2 regions of the Thalassotalea ponticola genome follow, and region 1 is predicted to be linked to the other one. Evidence: predicted binding sites of a transcription regulator. Region 1 holds the regulator's gene; the other holds the start of a gene.
What was found. Region 1 encodes NrdR, which represses ribonucleotide reductase genes. Its sites were predicted from a motif close to AAACACNANATNTNGTGTTT; they were not measured.
Positions count from the first base shown of each region.

Region 2: a site for NrdR is predicted at 2,029-2,048, ahead of nrdA (class 1a ribonucleoside-diphosphate reductase subunit alpha). Genes of this name have one in related genera too.

Region 1 covers NZ_CP166871.1:2,626,586-2,629,798, forward strand. Annotated here, with positions in the region: gene ACAY30_RS11440 (riboflavin synthase) at 1-275, opposite strand, end outside; gene ribD (bifunctional diaminohydroxyphosphoribosylaminopyrimidine deaminase/5-amino-6-(5-phosphoribosylamino)uracil reductase RibD) at 314-1,426, opposite strand; gene nrdR (transcriptional regulator NrdR) at 1,444-1,902, opposite strand; gene glyA (serine hydroxymethyltransferase) at 2,031-3,213, opposite strand, start outside.
Region 2 covers NZ_CP166871.1:1,453,839-1,457,051, forward strand. Annotated here, with positions in the region: gene nrdA (class 1a ribonucleoside-diphosphate reductase subunit alpha) at 1-1,852, opposite strand, end outside; gene ACAY30_RS06245 (HAD family hydrolase) at 2,330-2,989, opposite strand; gene ubiG (bifunctional 2-polyprenyl-6-hydroxyphenol methylase/3-demethylubiquinol 3-O-methyltransferase UbiG) at 3,041-3,213, opposite strand, start outside.

The DNA.
Region 1 (3,213 bases):
GTTGTTGGTAACATAGCTTTTTCTAAATTAACACGGTCGCCTGCTTGATAGTTGGCCAGCCCGGTGTGAGTCAATGTCTCCATCGACACATCGGCACTGTAACTGTGTTGGTTATAATCAACCACGGTCAAGCAAATGCCGTTGGTGGCTATTGAGTCACCGAGCTTGACGTCAGCCATATCGAGCTTACCGGTGTTCACAGTAATTCGAGCTCCTTGACCACTAACCTTGATTGACGCAATCGTTCCTATCGCCTCAATAATTCCGGTAAACATACTATTTCCTATTTAAAATCTCTATCCTAAGGTTTCGCTTATGCTTTAGCTACTTGGCAAATAAAGCGAACGTCACAGCCTATTTTGCGAACGTCATTAATAGTCAGCGAAATCGCGTCTGACAATGCCGACAGCCCAGGAATTTGTACTAATCCTTGCGCCTCATCCGACAGTAACTTGGGAGCCTGATACAGAACCAGTTCATCGACCAATCCGGCGGCGAAAAAAGCTCCCGCCAATCTACGGCCACACTCCAACCACAGTTCGTTCAAACCGCGTTTTGCCAATTGCGCCATCACGTCGTGCAAGTCGGCAAAACCCTTGCTTTGCTTAACCTGTATTTGTTCGACAAAATGCGGCCATTGTTGGTCATTTTCAAGTTCTGTGCGTATTAAAATTATTGGCGCTTCAACAGAAAATAACAACAAATCAGGTGTTAAGCGTTGCTTAGTATCAATAATAATGCGAATTGGTTGACGGATTTTAGCATCATCAGCGCTGCTATCACTATTCAACTCGGCGCCTCGCACATTGAGTCGAGCATTATCGGTAATTACCGTATCTGCGCCACTGATAATAGCACAACTTCGCGCGCGAAACGCTTGCACATCACGTCGCGCTTCAGCCGAGGTAATCCATTGACTCTCACCGCTTGCCATCGCTGTCTTGCCATCCAAACTGGATGCTAATTTACAACGCACTAGCGGCAAGCCTTGCGTATTGCGTTTAATAAAGCCGGGATTGAGCTGACGGCAGGCCTGCTCAAGAACCGGTCCGGTAACTCGAATATCAGCATTGATCAAACGCTCAATTCCTCGACCGCTCACCAGCGGATTGGGATCTTGCATACCGTAGATCACGTGTGCGACACCTGCGTCAATCAGAGCTTGAGCACAGGGCGGTGTACGGCCGTGGTGGCTGCACGGTTCAAGCGTAACGTAGGCCGTTGCTCCACGCGCTTGTGCACCGGCCTCTGCAAGCGCATTAACTTCAGCATGGCCCTGCCCCGCTTTGATGTGATATCCCTGGCCAACAATGTCGCCATTATTTACGATCACACAACCAACTCGCGGGTTTGGCGATGTGCTATACAAGCCATTACGCGCCAACTTAATGGCTAATTGCATGTAATATTCGTGGTTGTTAATCATCTCAATGACACCATTGGTTATTTTTTATCGTCGCCAAGGCGGGCGATTTCTTCACCGAACTCTCGAATATCTTCAAACGAGCGATACACCGAGGCAAAGCGCACATAAGCGACCTTATCAAGCGCCTTTAATTCATCCATGATTATGGTGCCGAGTAATTCACTACTCACCTCTCGCTCACCTGTCGCCCTGAGTTTGGATTTAAGGTTGTTCACTGAGGCTTCGATTTGCTCGACACTGACCGGTCGCTTTTCCAATGCTCGTAACATACCGCTGCGCAGCTTATCTTCGTTGAAAGGCTCGCGAGTACCATCGCGTTTAATGATTCTCGGCATCACCAACTCCGCCCCTTCAAATGTGGTAAAGCGCTCGTGACATTGCAAGCACTCACGTCTGCGTCTAATTTGGTGGCCGTCACTGACTAACCTTGAATCGATGACTTTGGTTTCCGTTGCTGAACAAAATGGACAATGCATAGCTATTCCTGCGTTCGCTTATTTGGGTTACAACCTTATATTAAATCGTGTTTTGTTAGCGATTACTACCAACTAGAAAAAAAATGGCCGCTCAAGCGACCATTTTTTTTGTTCTTTATAGCACCTGATTACGCGTAAACAGGGAATCGTGAACAAAGCTCGATAACTTTTTCACGAACCGCATCAATTGTCGCTTCGTTATTAATGTCATCAAGAATATCACAGATCCAACCGGTAAGTTCAGCCGTTTCCGCTTCGCCAAAGCCGCGACGAGTGATTGCTGGTGTACCTAAACGCAAACCTGAGGTAACAAATGGTGAACGAGGATCATTTGGTACTGAGTTCTTGTTTACGGTGATAAACGCACGGCCTAGAGCTGCATCAGCGTCTTTACCAGTGATGTCTTTATCAATCAAATCAAGCAGCAACAAGTGATTTTCGGTGCCATTTGAAACAACTTTGTAGCCGCGATCTTGTAGTACGCGGACCATAGTTTTAGCGTTGTTTAATACGTTTTGTTGGTACTCTTTAAACTCTGGTGCTAATGCTTCTTTAAATGCTACCGCTTTTGCTGCGATGATGTGCATTAATGGACCACCTTGGCCACCAGGGAAAACCGCTGAGTTAAGCTTTTTGTAAATTGCTTCGTCGCCACATGCCGATAAGATAAGACCGCCACGAGGACCCGCTAATGTTTTGTGCGTTGTGGTAGTAACAACGTGTGCGTGTGGCAGTGGGTTCGGGTATAAACCTGCCGCGATAAGACCAGCAACGTGGGCCATATCAACCATAAGGTAAGCGCCAACTTTGTCAGCGATTTCACGAAAACGCGCCCAGTCAACAACACCAGAGAATGCAGAGAAACCAGCAACAATCATCTCAGGCTTGTGCTCTAGTGCTAAACGCTCAACTTCTTCGTAATCGATATCGCCAGTTTCTGGGTGTAGACCGTATTGAATAGGCTCGTACATTTTACCAGAAAAGTTTACACCACTACCGTGCGTTAAGTGACCACCATGCGCTAAGCTCATACCAAGTACTTTAGCGCCCGGCGTACAAAGCGCCATAAATACTGCAGAGTTTGCTTGTGAACCTGCGTGCGGCTGTACGTTAGCGTATTCAGCGCCAAATAGTTCACAGGCACGTTTGATTGCTAACTCTTCGGCGATATCAACAAACTCACAACCACCGTAGTAACGCTTGCCCGGATAACCTTCAGCGTATTTGTTGGTTAGCTGTGAACCTTGAGCTTCTAATACGCGAGGACTGGTGTAGTTCTCTGAAGCAATAAGTTCAATGTGATGCTCTTGG
Region 2 (3,213 bases), 1.2 Mb from region 1:
CTGATAGAGTCGAGTTGCGCACGCCGTACTGCTTAATACTTTCGCGCAGATCTTCCCAATCAAGGTGTAGTGTTTCGCTACAGATGCTATCCACGTCTTTTTTATAGGTATCAATTGGTAAGATACCTTGTGCTAACTTGGTTTCATTGAACAGCGGACAAGCGCCTTGTTCTTTCGCCAAGTTGTTTGATGCTTTCAGCAAGTAGTACTGGATAGCTTCAAAGGTTCTGTGGGTTAAGTTGTTGGCACTGCCGTTTGAGTAAAATACACCGTTTTTAGCCAAGTAGTAAGCGTAGTTAATAACCCCTATACCTAGCGTTCTGCGGCCCATGGTTGCATTATACGCAGCAGGCACAGGATAATCTTGGTAATCGAGTAAGCTATCGAGTGCACGAACCGCTAAGTCAGCTAAGCTTTCTAACTCGTCTAACGAGTCGATTTTACCTAAGTTAAACGCCGATAGCGTACATAGCGCAATTTCGCCGTCAGGATCGTTGACGTCTTTTAATGGCTTAGTCGGTAGGGCAATTTCAAGACACAAGTTTGATTGACGAACCGGCGCCACTTTTTGGTCAAACGGGCTGTGAGTATTACAGTGATCGACGTTTTGTAAGTAGATGCGTCCGGTTGACGCGCGCTCTTGCGCAAACAAGGTAAATAACTCAATCGCTTTGATGCGCTTTTTACGGATGCTTGCATCGTTTTCGTATTTAACGTAAAGCTGTTCAAACAGCTCTTGGTCTTCAAAGAAGGCGTCGTACAAGCCCGGTACATCCGATGGGCTGAACAGGGTAATGTAATCACCCTTGATCAAACGCTGATACATGGTCTTGTTGAATTGCACACCGTAGTCTAGGTGACGTACGCGGTTTTCTTCAACACCACGGTTGTTTTTCAACACCAATAAATTTTCTACTTCAAGGTGCCATAGTGGGTAAAACAGCGTAGCCGCACCGCCGCGAACACCGCCTTGTGAACAGCTTTTTACTGCGGTTTGGAAGTGTTTGTAAAACGGGATACAACCGGTGTGGAATGCTTCACCATCGCGAATGGCGCTACCCAGTGCACGAATACGACCGGCATTGATACCGATACCAGCGCGCTGAGATACGTATTTTACAATCGCACTTGAGGTTGCATTGATCGAATCTAAGCTGTCGCCTGTTTCAATCAGAACACACGATGAAAATTGACGCGTCGGTGTACGCACACCGGCCATAATTGGCGTTGGCAACGATATTTTAAAGGTTGATATCGCGTCGTAAAATTCACGTACGTAACGCATACGCGTTTCTGCCGGGTACTTGGCAAATAAACAGGCTGAAACCAATACGTATAAAAACTGAGCACTTTCGTAGATCTCACCGCTGACTCGGTTTTGAACTAGGTATTTACCTTCTAATTGCTTAACCGCTGCATAGCTGAATGTCTTGTCGCGATCGTGATCGAGAAACGCATCCATTTGCTCAAATTCGGCTTCGCTGTAGTCTTCCAGTAAGTGCTTGTCGTACTTGCCCAGTTCTACCAAGCGCTTGACGTGTGCATACAACGCCGGAGGCTCGTATTGACCAAATGCTTTTTTGCGCAAGTGGAAAATCGCTAAGCGCGCAGCTAGGTATTGATAATCTGGTGCATCTTCTGAGATCAGATCAGCAGCTGATTTGATGATGGTCTCGTGAATATCTTCGGTTTTGATACCATCGTAAAATTGGATATGAGACTTAATTTCAACTTGAGATACCGATACTGAGTCTAAGCCTTCGGCTGCCCAGTCGATAACTTTGTGAATTTTTTCTAAATCGATCGGTTCTTTTTCGCCATTACGTTTCGTGACAAAAAGGGTGTTGTTCATGAATGACCTGTCTTTATAATTTTTATACATAGCTTTACTTTGTTTGAGCAAAGGGCAGTAATACGTGCTCTGCTTTCCCTGCGTTGTTATTGTTATTGTCTAGCGTTATCTGCCAGCGACACAGATAAACGCGGCCTGTATTTCCACCCCAACTGAACACTTTTGAATCAAAAGCTATGCACAAGATATGGGGTTTTTGTATGTTTCTAGTCACAAGATAATGAGGTTTCGCTCGCATTGCAAGCCCAATAAATGGTGGATAAATTGTGGAAAAAACACTTAACATTTATCGGTTAGTAACAACTTACATTGTGACCACTGACACAAGCGGAAATCGACAAAAAGCAAGATCTTTTTTTTGCCGAAAATTTTTTTATAGATCTTTTTACCTATTTTTTGATCTTTATATTCGAAAATTCAATAAAAAATATAAAATTCAATAAAAACAATGATTTATTAAATCGTATGATCTTTGTACTAATCACAATTCCGCAAAATATGTAAGGGATTTGAGATCGCGTGATCTGCTTGCCAACGAGTGAGATCTTCGCCGTGCTTGATGTAGCCCCATTTGGCGATCACCGTGGTCATATTAGCGCGTCTTCCGGCGACAATATCGCGCTCTGCATCGCCAAAATACCAAACCTTGTGGGATGGCACCCCTAGTGCGTTACTGGCGTGTTGCATTGGTGCAGGATCGGGCTTTCGGGTGGCTAGCGTATCGCCACTGACATTGATCACACTGTTGCCAAACTCACTAAACTCAGCCATCAAAGGGTCGGTTAAAAACGCCGGCTTGTTGGTAACGACCCCCCACGGCAAACCGCATTCTTCAATGGCGTTTATCAAGGGGACGATGCCGTCAAATGGACGGGTGTATACGGCGAGGTGTTGGCGATAGTAATCGAGAAATTGAAGTCGTAATTGCTCAACGTCAAAGCGAGAGAGCTGCTCGCCAAAACCGAGCTGTAACAAGGGAAGCACGCCGTCAGATGCAACCAAGCGATAGCGCTCAAAGGCCACTTGCTCAAAGCCGTGTTCACGGAGTATGGCGTTTAAACATTCACCCAAATCTCTGGCGGTGTCGAGTAGGGTACCATCTAAGTCAAAAAGTACCCCTTCGGCGTTAGTTAGCATCACGGGTTTCGGGCCTCCCAAGGCGAGAATAAATAACTGGTGAGCACGGTGTTAACCGGTGACTTTTTGGCACGCGATAATGTAATTTACGTCCAATCCATCACCTAGCTTGTGGTTTTCGCTTAGCGGGTTGTAATGAATACCCGTGGCATCAATACAATGCAGTTGATGTATTTCAGCCCAGCCAATAAGTTGACTTGGTCGGATGAATTTGTCCCAGTCAT